3 regions of the Brevibacillus sp. NPDC058079 genome follow, and region 2 is predicted to be linked to each of the others. Evidence: riboswitches for the same ligand, from Rfam matches in the RefSeq annotation. Region 2 holds a riboswitch; each other region holds the start of a gene.

Region 1 (5,197 bases), on a different contig from region 2:
TCAGAATCCTTATTGTCAGGACGAGCTACCAAGAAGTTTGCGTATGGAGTATCTTTATCTTCAATAAACAGGGCGTCTTTGGTTGGAACAAGCTTTGCTTCCAGCGCATAGTTGGTGTTGATCAATGCCAGATCTACTTCTTCCAGAACGCGCGGCAGCATTGCTGCTTCTACTTCTTTGAACTTCAGGTTTTTCTTGTTTTCAACAACATCTTTCACTGTACCGCTGATGCCAGCGCCTTCTTTCAGCTTGATCACGCCGTTTTTCTCCAAGAGTGCGAGTGCGCGACCGCTGTTTGTTGGATCGTTTGGCAGCGCGATTGTTGCGCCATCAGCTAATTCATCCACAGATTTTACTTTTTTGCTGTAACCTCCGAATGGCTCGATGTGTACAGCCACTACTGGCTCCAGGTTCATGTTTTGTCCTTTATTGAAGTCTTCCAGGTAAGGCTTGTGCTGGAAGAAGTTAGCGTCGAGTTGTTTCTCGTTCACTTGAACGTTAGGTTGTACATAATCGGTGAACTCTTTAATTTCCAAGTTCACGCCTTGTTCTTTCAGTTTTGGTTGAACGAATTTCAAGATTGCTGCGTGTGGAACGGGAGAAGCGCCTACCTTCAATGTTACTTCCTGTTGTCCGCCTTGTGCGCCACCTTCAGCTGGAGCGGGTGCTGTTTCCGTTTTGCCTCCGCAAGCTGCCAAAGAAAATGCCAACACAGTAGAAAGTACAGATACGACTAGCTTTTTCATGAATGATTTCCCCCTTGCATGTATTTATCTTATTATTTGAAACCCTATATGGAAAAATCCTACTTACGGCTGAATTTCAGAACCAGACGGTCCCCCAGCGATTGTAAGATCTGTACCATCACCAGCAAAATAACAACAGTCACAATCATGACATCGGTTTGGAAACGTTGGTATCCGTATCGAATCGCCAAGTCACCCAAACCACCACCGCCAATTACCCCAGACATCGCTGTATAGGAGACCAGCGTAACCGTCGTGATCGTAATACCCGCGATCAGGCCCGATCTAGACTCTGGCAAAAGGACATTCCAGACGATCTGCCAATTGGAAGCCCCCATAGATTGTGCAGCCTCAATCACACCTTTATCAATCTCACGCAGAGAGGTTTCCACCAAACGCGCGAAAAACGGAGCGGCACCAAATACGAGCGGCGGAATGGCACCAAGTACGCCGAGTGAAGTTCCTACGATCATTTTCGTCACAGGAATCAGCAAGATCATCAAAATGATAAACGGTACCGAACGCAATACGTTGACAACGAATGATGCGATCGTATAAAAAGTGCGGTTTTGCAGAAGCTGTCCGCGTGAAGTCAAAAACAGAATGATGCCCAACGGCAAACCAATCAGGACGGTAAACAGGGTGGAAAAGCCGAGCATCGTGAGCGTGTCCATCGTACCTACGCCGATTTCAGCCCAATCCACATTCTCGAATGTCCAGTCCATTTATATCACCTCTACTTCCAAGCCACGTTGGCGCAGCGTCTCAATGGTCTTTTGATTCTGTGCAACATCGCCTTCCAGCTCGATTACCAACTGACCATACGGCGTATCCTTCATGCGGGAGATCGTTCCCTGCAAAATGCTGAACACCGTGCCAGTCTCTTGCATCGTTTGGAACAGGATTGGCTGGTACGTTTTTTCTCCGAGGAAGGTGACACGAGCAATGGTGCGGATCCCCGAAGCCTTTTCGTGCTCAACTGCTTCGCGCAGCTCTGTAGAATCCGCTACTTGTTCCACGAATTCTTGTGTCGTTGGATGCTTCGGACGAAGGAATACATCCAGTACATTACCCGACTCGACGATCTTTCCTCCATCAATCACGCCAACACGATCACAGATGGAGCGAATGACGTGCATCTCATGGGTAATCAACACAATGGTCAACCCCAGCTTGCGGTTGATGTCCAAGAGCAGTGCCAGAATGGAGTTCGTCGTCTGCGGATCGAGAGCCGATGTAGCTTCGTCGCAGAGCAGCACTTTTGGATCATTCGCGAGCGCCCGGGCGATTCCGACACGCTGCTTCTGTCCGCCAGACAGCTGGGTCGGATATTTGTCCTTATGCGCCTCCAAGCCAACCAGCTTCAGCAGCTCGTTTACTTTCTTATCAATCTCTGCCTTCGGACGCTTGGCTAGCTTGAGCGGAAAAGCGACATTTTCGCCGACTGTCGAAGAAGACAGCAAGTTGAAGTGCTGAAAAATCATGCCGATTGAGCGGCGCTTTTCTTGCAGCTTCCCTTCATCCAGCTTTGTCAAATCGACACCGTCCACAATAACTTCCCCTGAAGTTGGGCGCTCCAGCAAATTGATGCACCGGATCAACGTACTTTTCCCTGCACCAGAGTGTCCGATAATCCCGTATATTTCTCCTTGCTCTATGGAAAGGTCGATCCCCGTTAATGCTGGGATGGTTTTACCTTGTACTTGATAGCTTTTATGCAAATGACGCAGTTGGATCAACGCATCCACCTCCCGACCACAATCTTAATAAAATATAAAAACCCCTTTTTCAATAAACGAAAAAGGGGCTGCAACGCAATGTATACGTTCGCATCCACCCTTCTCATCTATACAAGATCAAAAAAATCCTGTAGGAATTGGCACCGCGACGTTCATTCGAAAATGAACCGGCTGCCGGGCTTCATAGGGCCTGTCCCTCCGCCTCTCTTGATAAGAAAGATATCTACGTATATTATGTTCGTTTTTTGGGTTTCATCATGATACAAAACGGATTATATCCTTTTCGGAAATATCACGTCAATAGTAATAGAAGGAAAAGTTTTTTAATCCATGACACCGTTGCGGATGATTGTCGACTTTACGCGGAAGCGAAACGTCGCATCTTTGTACATCTTTCTCCATTCGGCCTGCGTCATATTTGCCATCCCTCTTCTCTTTGAACGATAGATGGATCCTTTTCCTAAAAAACACAAAAAAACAGCACGCTTAGTTTTGCGTGCTGCTTTTCTTTTCTCCCTCAGGTTGATCTGTTGCTTCTGTAGGAGGTGCAATTTTTTCCTGGACAAACGACTGAACCTGATCGACATCCGGAACCAGAACGGAACCTGCACGGTGCGATTCACGGAACATCCCCATCGGCGGCAACTGATAGTTACCAGGCTCTAACGTATTCAATTTTAATCCGAGTGCAGACAGCTTCAGCATGTCCACCGAACTAATATTGGTTTGAACATACGGTGTTACTTCCTTCAAAATCGTAGGAAGCTGCATCAGCGTCGTACCATTCTTCATCTGATCCACGACTGCCGTCATCAATTTCCGCTGACGCTCCGTCCGTGTATAATCGGAGGTCGCATCATGGCGGAAACGAGCATATTGCAAGGCTTTGTCTCCATCCAGCTTTTGCAGACCCTTTTTCAGATTAATATCATAAGCACCTTTGTCTGTCGGGTCATGATAATACATATTTTTTTCTACATCGATCTCGACTCCGCCTACTGCATCAATCAGAGCCTTGAAGCCTTCAAAGTCAGTAATCACGTAACGATCTACTGGAATTCCAGTGAACTGACTAACCGTTTCCATTGCTAGCTCAGGTCCACCTTCTACAATCGCAGAGTTGATCCGCGAGCTACCTCTACCGGGAATATCTACATACGTATCACGTAGGATTGAAAACATGTCATAACGTTTCCCCGTAGGATCGATGCTGACCAGCATCATGGAGTCAGAACGAGGAAGCCCGTTATTTTTCATTCCTCTGCGGTCTACTCCCATCAGCAGAATATTGACGCGTTCCTTGCCATCCCACTCTGGTATTTCTGCTGCTTTGGTGGAATTCCCACCACTAGGCGGTGCGATGTTAGGCTCTTGAATATTTTGAGCAAATTGATAAAAAGAGTATCCGTAGTATCCAGCTGTCGTAGCCATCACGACAAGCAAAAGAAGCAACACTCGTTTCCATATTTTCATAAAGTCCACCTTTATTCTCTATATCCTCAGTTGATGTCATCTCTCCACTTTGTCTAGTATACTCGAATTCGACAAAAGTGGAGCAGCCTATATTTGGGTACCTGTGACATTGTAAACATTTTAATTTACAAAGTTTTGAATATTCGCTATACTATTCTTATCCTTAATGATAAGGGGTGCAATCGCGTGATATCACCGTCAGCTTTTCTCAATCGCTATCCACGTGAGGCCATTTTCTTCCTCATCGCCAGCTTTATTAACTCCTCCGGGAGTGCCTTTATGTGGCCACTTACTACCTTATACGTACATACCATTTTGCAACGCTCGATGACAGAAGCTGGATTTGTCCTGATGATCCAATCTCTGGCTGGAATCTTCGGCCAATTCATCGGCGGCTCGTTATTTCATCGACTGGGTGCCAAGCGTCTCATTGTCGGTGCATTGATTTTTCAAGGACTTATTCAATTTTCCATTCCTTTCGTTCAGAGCTGGCCTGTCTACCTGATTCTCATGATGGGGCTTGGCTTTACGTTCAACCTGTCATTTCCAGCCATTCAAGCATTTATTGGTTTCCGTTGGAAGGAACAGCGTCGCGAATTATTTAATATCGTCTACGTCGGTAATAATTTGGGGATGGCAATCGGAACCGCATTGGCAGGCGTCATTGCCACTTTATCCTTCCAGCTTACTTTTTGGTTCAACAGCACGAGCACCTTATTGTTTGCCTTGTTCTTCTTCCTTTTTATGAAGAACATATCTCATCAGGAACTGGTCGGAGAGCAACAGGAGGAACAGAAAAAACACCGCGAAAAAAACAACTTTACCCTGCTATTCCGCTACCAATTGTACTTGTTTATGGCATTGGGCGCAGCATTCATTTTCTTTTCCAATACGGTATGGAACACAGGCGTCGCTCCTTATATTACCGAACAAGGTATGCCTCTGTCTTCGTATAGCTGGCTGTGGACTATCAACGGGATTATCATTTTTGCCGGCCAACCCATCACATCCTGGATCAAGCGGCTGTTGAATCAGAGCTTGTCTGCCCAACTCGTCGTCAGTGCCATCGCGTATGCTGTCGGTTTTGGGTGTATGCTGGCTTACCACGGTAGTTATTACGCATTTGTTATCGGAATGGTTATCACTACTTTTGGAGAAATGCTCATCTCGCCCACTATTCCTACCTTTATATCGGAAAAAACTGGGGAGAATGCACCGTTTTATTTGGGGGTAGTTGGG
Region 2 (5,197 bases):
AATCGAGAATTTTGCATGTGTTTTCTGTAGCTTTTTGCAGCGACACGTTGCCATTCACCGTAGTGATGCCAACCAGATCAAATTGCCCGCTCTTCACAGCGAGAATAATGCCAAGCGCATCATCAATGCCCGTATCCACGTCAAGAATGATCTTTTGCACGAGTGGTCCTCCTCACGTTCATTCCTCATAAGAAAACTTCTATCGAGGCCAATTCAACGTGGAGCGACCGCGTTTTAGCGGAATGTTTTCATGCGCTCCGGAATTTATTTTATAATTTCCTATACGTTGAAAAACGAGGGTATATCCGAAATTGTCTATACCCTCGCCCTTTGTTTTCTATCGTTCGTTATTGCGTGATTTCACGATTCCAACGGTCAATCCATGCTTTAGAGTGCTCGTTAACGAATTTCATGTCCAGCATTTTCAGCTTGCTTACGGTTTCTTCCCCGTACGTTACGCCTTTTGCTTCTTCTTCTGTCAGTTGAACAGACTTATTTACAGGGGAATCGATTTTTGCTTTTGCTGTTTTTTCCTGAACTTCCTTGCTCAGCTGGTAGTTGATGAAGTCTTCAGCCAGCGCTTTGTTTTTCGAGCCTTTTACGATGTTAACCGTATTCATGACCGCATATCCGCCGCTTGCAGGTTGTACGAAAACAGCTTCTGGAACAGCGGCTTTGATGTCTTTGAAGTACATTTCCATGATCGGTCCTACGCCGATTTCTTCTTGACCAAACATGTTCACGTATTCGGAAGTCTTATCGTAGAATTTCACTACATTTTGGTTGACTTCTTTCATTTTCGCAAAGGCTTGATCCTCGTTAAATTCCTTGCTGCCCGCGACCGCAGAAGCACTGTCGAGAACCATCGGGCCAGTTGTGGACGTAATGCTTGGCAGTGTCAACTTGCCCGTCAGCTCTGGGTTCCACAGGTCTTTCCAATCCTTGATCTCTGTTTTCACAAGCTTTGGATTGTAGGCAATCCCGAATTGGCCAATTGTGTAAGCTGGACCGTACTCCTCGCCCAGTGGTGCTTTGGCGATGTCGTAGATTTGATCCAGGTTCGGGATGCGGCTGCGGTCGATTTTTTCAAATGCGCCACTCTCAATCCCTTGCTGTGCATAGTAGTCAGAGAGGTAGATCAAGTCTACATCGGAGCTTCCTTGGCGAATTTTGTTCAGTCGTTCTGCGTTGTTCCCGATTTCCAGCACGATTTTCACGTTATGTTCTTTTTCAAACGGCTCATATACTTCTTTGCGGAAAAAGTCTTCGGAAAAGCCCCATGTGGAAATGACCAGCTTTTGTGGCTCACCCTTGGCTTCACCGCCAGCTCCTCCCGCTTGTGGTTGATCATTGCTGCCACAGCCAGCGAGAGCCAGTGACATCATAGAAAAAGACAGAATTCCAGCAAGTAATTTTTTCATCGTAATTCTCCTCCAGTTGGGTTCATTTGATGACAAAATATGGTGATACAATAAAAAGAAAAGTACCCTTGATTAGAACGTATCATTCTAAACAAGAGCACTTTTCTTCGTAAACAAAGAGAAGTGACACCCGTTTTTACGCAAAGTCTACGGTCTCCTCTTAAGATAGATCAAAAGAGAAAATCCGAACGATTGCGTCAGGTATTCAGTTCTGATTCAGCTAAAATAACATTCGTGATCGCCCACTGCGTAGGCGCATCATAGTCCCGTAGCACAGCTTCCAACGGCAACCCCATCTCTACTTCCAGTCGCTCTCGCAGTTTCTTCTTATAAAGAAGGGACATCCGAAAATCGACTTCGAGCTTGAGGGCCGGTGCTTCTCCTTCTAACGCTTCTGAGCGCGGAGAGCGGCGATGCTTGGCTTGGAACGTAATCATCTGATTTTCAATCGTGACTCGGAGCAATGTCGTTCCAAATCCGAACAACTCTTTTGCTATCTCATTATAGATGGCAGACAGCTTTTTTCTGGTTTCATTGGAGTCCACTAGAGTCATGTCATCACCTGCGATAGCTGGTATCGGGTTCATTCGCTCTCATTATACAAATGATTTTCCGATTCTTCAATAGAATATTCGTATTTAGATCAATTTCACATTTTTCCACCAAGTCATTCGTTTGCAAAAACAGTTGACACCTAAAAAATCAGTCGTTATAATCCAACTATCCAAATAAGAATTAACAACAATGTTTGGAATGATAATTTCATAGCACATTCTCTTATGAAGAGAGGTTGAGGGACTGGCCCTATGACACCTCGGCAACCTATCGCAAACGATACGGTGCCAAATCCAGCGGAATTTATTCCGACAGATAAGAGAGGTATTGTTGCAGTGTGGATACATACTCGCAGTTTTCGCCTCTTCTGTCGGAAGAGGCTTTTTCTATTCCATCTTACATCCAGAGAAAAGGGGTATTTTCATGAAAAAGACTGGTCTACTGCTCACTACACTACTGCTCGCTGCATCGCTCGTAACGGCTTGCGGCGGTAAACAAGAAGCTGCACCTGCTAACGGCGGCACTGCTGCTGAGCAAACCTCACTCAAGGTGGGCGTCACTGGCGGCCCGCACGAAGAGATTCTCAACAAAGTAAAAGAAGTCGCCAAAGGCAAAGGGCTCGACGTCGAAGTCGTCGTTTTCAACGATTACGTACAGCCGAACCAAGCTCTCGATAAAGGAAATCTCGATGTAAACAGCTTCCAAACCATCCCGTTCTTGGCGAAGTTCAATCAAGATCACAAAACAAAGATCGTCGAGGTTGGAAAAACCGTCACGTACCCGATGGGCCTGTACTCCACCAAGCATAAAAAAGTCGAGGACATCCCTGCTGGCGGCGTTGTCGGCATTCAAAACGACCCTACCAACCGAGCACGCGCCCTGCTACTCTATCAGGCAGCTGGCTTGATTAAGCTCAAGGATGGCGTGGGTGACAACGCAACACCACTGGACATCGTAGAAAATCCAAAAAATTTGCAATTCAAAGAGCTGGAGGCTGCTTTCCTGGCGCGCTCGCTGAGCAACGTAGAGGTCGCTTCGATTAATACGAACTTCGCAATGGAAGCTGGCTACTCCCCGCAAAAAGATGCGATCTTCGCTGAGACAGCTGACTCTCCATATGTAAACATTTTGGCAGTCAACGAAACCAACAAAGACAACCCCGCTGTCAAAAAGCTGGTGGACATCTACCGCTCGGAAGAAGTGAAAAAATTCATCGACGAACGTTTTGAAGGAGCTGTACTGCCGTCCTGGTAAGATCGAAGCCAGGAACATCAAGAACAACAAGGAGAACTCGTTATGATACAGCTAACCGATATTCATAAGTCGTATCAAGTAGGAAACAAGCAGGTAGAAGCATTGAAGGGCGTATCCCTGCAGGTGGAAAAAGGGCAAATCTACGGGGTTATCGGCTTTAGCGGAGCGGGGAAAAGCACCCTGCTCCGTACCATCAACCTGTTGGAGAAGCCGACTAGCGGTTCTGTGATCGTCAATGGCCAGAACATGCTGACCCTCAAGGAAAAAGAGCTGCGGCAAGCTCGCAAAAAGATCGGGATAATTTTTCAACACTTCAACCTGCTCTCTTCCTATAATGTCTTTGACAATGTGGCGGAAATCTTGCGGATGAATCGCGTCCCTAAAGATGTCATTAAGCGCAAGGTAGAAGACCTTCTCGGCTTGGTTGGCTTGTCTGATAAAGCAAACGCTTATCCTTCTCAGCTATCCGGTGGACAAAAGCAACGGGTGGGCATCGCTCGTGCGCTTGCGACTGATCCGGAAATCCTGCTCTGTGACGAAGCGACTTCCGCTCTCGACCCGCAGACGACCGAATCGATCCTGGAGCTGTTGCTCGACATCAATCGAAAGTTTAACCTGACCATCGTGCTGATTACGCATGAGATGCAGGTCATCAAAAAAATCTGCGATCAGGTAGCCATCATGGAAAACGGTGTCGTCATCGAGCAAGGCTCTGTTCTGGATGTTTTCAGCAATCCGCAAGAGCAAACGACCCGTAATTTTATCAAAACGGTTTTCGACGATCAGGTACCACAGGAGATTTTGTCCAAAATAAAAGAAACCGGACCCGTTTCCAAAATTGTTCGCGTTGCCTTTCGCGGGGATGCTGCTCTCGATCCTGTTCTAGGAACACTATCTGCACGTTTTCCGATTAGCACCAATCTGTTGTATGGCTCGATTACGACCATAAAAGGAACAGCGCTCGGCATTCTGCTTTTGCACATATCCGGCGAAGAACAAGACATTCAAGATGGCATTCGCTACTTGCGCGAATCCGTCTACCGCGTAGATATTGTGTCACCAGAGGAGGTGCGGAGCTAATGGAGCGTTTGATTGATATGATTCCGGTATTCGGGCAATCTCTGCAAGAGACTGTCATCATGGTTGGAATTTCGCTGTTCATTGCGACGTTGATCGGGATTCCGCTCGGGATTTTGTTGGTCATCACACAGGCGAATCACCTTTTCCCGAACAGAATCATCTATCACACCCTGAATACGATCATCAACATTGTGCGTTCGTTGCCTTTTATTATCCTGATGGTTGCGATCATTCCTTTTACAGAGTTGATCGTGGGCACTTCGATTGGAATTGAAGGAGCAATTGTGCCGCTCATCGTCTATACCTCGCCTTACATCTCACGCCTGATGGAAACGGCCCTGCATGACGTAGATCGTGGCGTTATCGAAGCGTACCAGGCAATGGGCGCATCCCGGACGCAGATTATTTTTCGCATCATGCTGCGTGAAGCACGGCCCGGCATCGTCCTCTGCCTGACCATTGCGACCATCGGTTTGATTGGGGCTACTGCTATGGCCGGAGCAGTCGGTGCCGGCGGACTTGGCGATCTCGCCTTGCGCTACGGCTACCAGCAATGGGACATCGAAGTCATGATCATTACTGTCGTTATCCTCGTCGTCCTGGTACAGCTCATTCAATCGTTGGGTAACTGGGCAGCCCGAAAACTGAAAAAGAGCGCGTAAATCGAAGAACCCCTGACGAGATCGCTTGTCAGGGGCTTTTTTGTAGGTATTTAGACCGAGCGTCACTGAAAGTTCGTTGGAATTTCGCTCAATATTCATGTAGACTTATATATACAAGTCATTTAAATGAGAGGGGCTACTCAAATAACATGAAAAAACTCATCATGATGTTGGTTGCCGTAATGCTCGTACTCGCTCCGGCCGGAGGATTCATTGATCATGCCG
Region 3 (5,197 bases), on a different contig from region 2:
AACTAAGGCTATTCCATGTCCCCCAAGACGCATGACGCCCTCCAGCTACCGCATGAAAACCCGCTTGGCAAAATTGTTCCGATGCTTCCTGAGGGGTTCGCTGTACAAAATGAACCAAATGATCAAAAGTTAATCGCACCTTTTTTCGCCTCTTTTCGTATTACTTATAGGATATCAAAATTCATTTATGTAAGGATAGAATGACAAGGGGGAAAAATGAAAGAGACCAGATCAAGCCGGGTAAAAGTTCGGCGCAAGCACTCACGCAGAAAATGGGCACGCGTTGGAAAGAACACGCTCCTATTTAGCGTGTTGGCCATCTTCGTCGTCGGAACCTACTACCTATTCCAAACTGTTATGGATGGAGAACATGCCAACCCGAACACGCAGCCTGCTCCTGACAATACCGTGAACCAAAAGACTTCTGTGCAGCTCACCTTTGTCGGTGACATCATGATGTCAGGGAATGTAGAGAAAACCTTACTAGCAAACAGCTATGACTACCCATACAAGCATGTAAGCTCGCTCTTTTTGCAAGATGATATCACAATTGCCAATTTGGAGACGCCGATCACCGAAACTGGTGTTGCTGCACAGAACAAGGCCTATGTCTACAAGTCGTCGCCACTTGCTGTTCCTGCCATGAAAAACGCTGGGATTGATGTGGTGAATCTCGCCAATAACCACTCGATGGATCAAGGAGCGCCGGGATTGCTGGATACCTTTGACGCTTTAGACGAAAACCGGATTGAATACGTCGGCGCAGGTAAGGATGCCAGCCGTGCCTATTCACCTGTATTCATAGAAAAGAACGGCATCAAGATCGCGATTCTCGGCTTCAGCAGGGTCATTCCCGAAACGAGCTGGTATGCAGGGCATTCCCAGCCAGGTATGGCCGCTTCCTACGATCCTTCACTAGCAGTAAAAGCGATCCAAGAAGCGAAAAACCAAGCGGATCTCGTCGTGGTGATTGCACACTGGGGCAAGGAACGCGCTGATTATCCTGTCGATCATCAAAAAGAGTTGTCTCGTGCCTACATCGATGCTGGTGCAGATTTGATTGTCGGCGGTCATCCCCACGTACTTCAAGGTTTTGAACGATACAACGACAAATGGATTGCGTACAGTCTCGGCAATTTCATTTTCACACGATCAAACGAACCCAAGACCTGGGAAACGATGGTTCTGCAAGCAAACTGTACGAAAAGCGGCGATTGTGAGCTGACGATGCTTCCGTTTCACGCAGAATTGGGACAAGCTGTACCCATGAATGAAAGCAACGGCGCTACCCTGCTAAAACGCATTGAATCCATTTCAGAGAGTGTCGACATACAAAGTGACGGGCGTATTCAACCTCGTGCAAAAGCGGTGGAGACTGCCCCCTGACAAAAGAAGCCGTGTTTCCAGGTAACTAGAAATACGGCTTTTCTTCTTATGATTCCTCTTACTTACGCAGATTCGATAATAGGGAAGCAGCGCACTTCTAAGCCAAAATCATTTTTCAATAGGAACTCGTGCTCTTCGCTGATTCCTGTCACGATCAAACCTGCGCGCAAGACGCCTCCCAAGTCGAATTGGACTTTTAGTTTATGCACGTTGACTCCTGCGTGCTGAAGGAAATGCAGGACACGATCTGGCGTAGCAGTATGACATGAGCCCTCAAGATAACATAGGACGTGTTCTACCGAGTCCACCGTGACTCCAGCTTTGTCAGCCGTTTTTTCTTTCCAAGTAGGATGCGGTGTGAATGGCTGTGTCAATAAATAGGCCAAATCCTCCACGACTGCACTTGCTGTGGGGAGCTCTCCTGCCCCTCTTCCTGTAAACAACAAGTCTCCTACGATGTTGCCGGATAGCTGGACAGCATTAAACGCGTCGTGGATTTGCGCCAACGGATGGCTCAGCGGAAGCATGGTTGGTTCAACAGATAGGCGAATTCCTTTCTCAGCTTGATAGGCCTGCGCGATCAGCTTGATCCGGTACCCGAGCTCGCTCGCAATTCGAATGTGACCTGCTGACAAATCTGCAATTCCTTTGCGAACAACATCTGCTAAAGGCAGCGATTCTCCGTACACAAGCTGTGCCAAGATATACAACTTGTACATAGCATCAAAGCCTTCCACATCCGAACGAGGGTCTGCTTCCGCATAGCCCAGCTCCTGCGCTTGCTTAAGCACCTCCTGGTAGGAGAGCTGCTCTGCCTCCATTTTCGTCAAAATGAAGTTCGTTGTTCCGTTAAGAATACCACGAACGCCTTGAATATCGTTCGTGCGTAGGAACTGCCGGAGCACGCTCAAGATCGGGATGCCCCCTGCCACACTCGCTTCATAGGCAAGATGCACTTGATGTTGATTTGCCAAATCGACTAGCTCCGTTCCTTTTTTCGCCAGGAGCTCTTTGTTGGCAGTTACCACATGGCAGCCCTTTTCGATCAAAGCACGGACGTAGTCATAGGTAGGTTCTACACCACCCATGACCTCCACCACGATATCCACATTGCTGCTCAATACATCCTCAAAGTCTGTTGTCAGTAAAGCCGGGTCGATATGAACCGCCCGCTCTTTTTCCGAGTCACGCACCAATGCCTTGACGATCTCAATTCGTTTACCCAGACGAGAAGCCAGCTTCTCCTGCTGCGAACGGATCGTTTTGATTACGCCTCCACCCACTGTTCCCAATCCCAATAATCCCACGCGTACCACTTCTGCACTCATCCTGACCACCCCATACCCCGAATTTTAGATAAAAAGAAAAGCCATCTTCGATAAGAAGAAGGCTTGTTAGCAGCTAATAATGCTCCCCCTCCTTATCTCCCAGGACGTATATGTCCTGCAGGAATTGGCACCTTGTCACAAAATATGCGTGACGGTTGCCGGGCTTCATCGGGCCAGTCCCTCCACCTCTCTGGATAAAGAAAATATGAAATTGAAAAAAACCTTCTTCGCTAAGAAGAAGGTTCATCTACTAATGGAGTAACCCGCTTCTTATCTTTCGAGACGAAACGTCTCGCAGGAATTGGCACCTTGTCGCATTATGCAACGGTTGCCGGGCTTCATCGGGCCAGACCCTCCACCTCTCTGGATAAGAACCATTTATGCTGTTGAGCTTTATTCTAAGAAATTCCAAGGCAAGCGTCAACAAAATTCTTTCTTTTCTGATTGCAATCTGAATTGGCCAGGCTTTCTCAGTTGTGGGTGAACAGGCTTTCTACCTCTTCCATACTACAGCAAGTGCAATGAAACACGCCCTCCTGGCATTCCTCAGGCAGCTCTTTTTCCTCGACATATCCGCACCATTGGCAAATAAAAAGTTGCATCATCGCACACCCTCCTCTTCTTTTATCCTGCCCAAAATAAAAAGAGCATTTTCCACTCGACCGTGACGATCGTTAGAAAATGCCAGAAAAGGAGGGACGTACTTGTCCACTCGCTGTTTTTCGCAAGCCATCTCTAACACCTCCCTATCTCCCGTAGGTCTATCAGTGTTGTCGAAACAGGCAGGTCTCCTGACTATGGGTTCATCGTCTAGCGTCGCCTTCCCCGTCTATTTTGATAGACCAGTGGCTTGTTGGACGCTGACTCCCCTCTTACAGTGGCGGGACCGTGTCGGATTTGCACCGAGCTTCCCTATTATCCTTGTGGCGAATTGGTTACGCCCTAAGGAACCTGTTTCCACCTATGGAATTGTCATTTCTTACTACTACACTCAGATTTTACCTTATTCCTCCTTGTTTTTCGAACATTGTTCGTGGGTCAGTAACCATTCCTTTCGCCACAAGTCACCCGAACAGCCTGCTAAACTCCCGTTTGCTCCTATAGGTGGTCAATGTGTGCCAGACTGTTTTCTGAAAGTCTGTCCCTTTCATCCACTGGGGAACAGAAAAAGAATGTCTCTTGCCGGAAAAATATTCGTCCAGCTGTTGCCGGCAAAAGAGGAGAGGCTCTGACCTACCCCAAATACCGATCTTTCAAAATGGCAGTGTGGTGAGCTTCATGTCCAGCAATCACATAGGCCAACGTCCTTGCAGATAGCTTGTTTCCGTTGGCAAGTCCTGTACGCAACCACGCTTCCGGAAAGATTCCGCGGACCTGTGCGATGGTGGAAGCCCGAACAGCCTTATACTCTTCCAGTAAATCAGAGAGGTCTCTTAGCTGAAAACACCCGTGTTCGACAAAAGCATTCTCATCAAAACCGACGAGGGGTGTCTGATCTCCTCTCGCGATTCTCAGTAAGCGATAGCTCATGATGCGTTCTGTATCGACAAGATGACCCAAAACCTCTTTTACCGTCCATTTGCCTAGTGCATACCGATAATCAATTTGCTCAGGCGCAAGTGACGAAAATAGCGCGACTTGCCTCTCTCCTTGTTGCGTGAGGATCGTTTGCAGATCGCCCTCTGGTACAAGCCCAATATAATAGTCAAAATAAGCAGCGTATTCATCGCGAGCTGGTCGTCTGAGCATGTATTTCCCACTCCTCGTCATTCATTTTGGTTAGACAAATTATACCACCATGCATCCCAATACGAACGAACCCGCCTGATCTTCACAGGCGGGTGACGTTCACCATTATTCGCTATGTAAGCCTTCAAACAATAGGACCCTTGCCGGGGCTGCATCCGTGCCGATCAGCTTGAGTGGTGCAGCTACCAGAAAATACTCGCCTGGCGGGACCTCTGCTAGCCGCAAGCCTTCCACGACAATGACTCCTGCTGCAAACAGCTTTTTATGTGTGGGGTGTCCTTCCTGGGCGCGTTCGATTCCAAGTGCATCGGTACCAATGCCCCGCACACCCAGCTCACTTAAATATTCTGCTCCTTCTTCAGACAGAAAAATGAATTCAAAAGAGAACGCCTCTTCAAAAGAGTTTTTCGTTTTAAACAGGACAAAATCTCCTCGCACAAGATCGAAGCTCTCCAGATCGGAGCGAGTGATCCTATCCTCTACCGCTGTGAGATCGAGAACCTTGCAATTGCCCACTAGCTTCTCCAAGGAAATACTCTCAAATGTATCGCCAGCATTCACCATGTGCAGGGGAGCATCTACATGGGTACCAGAGTGAAGGTCCATGTCGATTCTCGATTCTGTTACATAGCCATTCGTAGCGGTTCGTATTTTCGGCTGCTTTTCTGGCTTGTTTTTATACACCGTCATTCCTTCGTACACGGTGGCAGTTACATCATACATTTTCATCCCAA

What was found. A riboswitch is a leader RNA that binds a small molecule or an ion and turns the genes downstream of it on or off. The one in region 2 is predicted to bind S-adenosylmethionine.
Region 1: another riboswitch for S-adenosylmethionine. It lies ahead of ACFVS2_RS28400 (methionine ABC transporter ATP-binding protein); the one in region 2 lies ahead of ACFVS2_RS24215 (MetQ/NlpA family ABC transporter substrate-binding protein).
Region 3: another riboswitch for S-adenosylmethionine. It lies ahead of ACFVS2_RS08350 (homoserine dehydrogenase); the one in region 2 lies ahead of ACFVS2_RS24215 (MetQ/NlpA family ABC transporter substrate-binding protein).

The regions. Positions count from the first base shown of each region.
Region 1 is NZ_JBHVSO010000013.1:18,780-23,976, forward strand. Features, by position in the region: gene ACFVS2_RS28390 (MetQ/NlpA family ABC transporter substrate-binding protein) at 1-746, opposite strand, end outside; gene ACFVS2_RS28395 (methionine ABC transporter permease) at 806-1,471, opposite strand; gene ACFVS2_RS28400 (methionine ABC transporter ATP-binding protein) at 1,472-2,485, opposite strand; SAM riboswitch class I at 2,586-2,702, opposite strand; gene ACFVS2_RS28405 (LCP family protein) at 2,972-3,958, opposite strand; gene ACFVS2_RS28410 (MFS transporter) at 4,145-5,197, shown strand, end outside.
Region 2 is NZ_JBHVSO010000009.1:80,229-85,425, reverse strand. Features, by position in the region: gene ACFVS2_RS24230 (nucleoside hydrolase) at 1-160, opposite strand, end outside; gene ACFVS2_RS24225 (ABC transporter substrate-binding protein) at 348-1,421, opposite strand; gene ACFVS2_RS24220 (DUF2294 domain-containing protein) at 1,619-1,975, opposite strand; SAM riboswitch class I at 2,196-2,298, shown strand; gene ACFVS2_RS24215 (MetQ/NlpA family ABC transporter substrate-binding protein) at 2,400-3,230, shown strand; gene ACFVS2_RS24210 (methionine ABC transporter ATP-binding protein) at 3,273-4,310, shown strand; gene ACFVS2_RS24205 (methionine ABC transporter permease) at 4,310-4,972, shown strand; gene ACFVS2_RS24200 (hypothetical protein) at 5,122-5,197, shown strand, end outside.
Region 3 is NZ_JBHVSO010000002.1:349,154-354,350, forward strand. Features, by position in the region: gene ACFVS2_RS08340 (VOC family protein) at 1-139, opposite strand, end outside; gene ACFVS2_RS08345 (CapA family protein) at 217-1,386, shown strand; gene ACFVS2_RS08350 (homoserine dehydrogenase) at 1,449-2,714, opposite strand; SAM riboswitch class I at 2,804-2,915, opposite strand; SAM riboswitch class I at 2,982-3,088, opposite strand; gene ACFVS2_RS08355 (hypothetical protein) at 3,185-3,319, opposite strand; cobalamin riboswitch at 3,479-3,684, opposite strand; gene ACFVS2_RS08360 (DinB family protein) at 3,948-4,463, opposite strand; gene ACFVS2_RS08365 (cyclase family protein) at 4,569-5,192, opposite strand.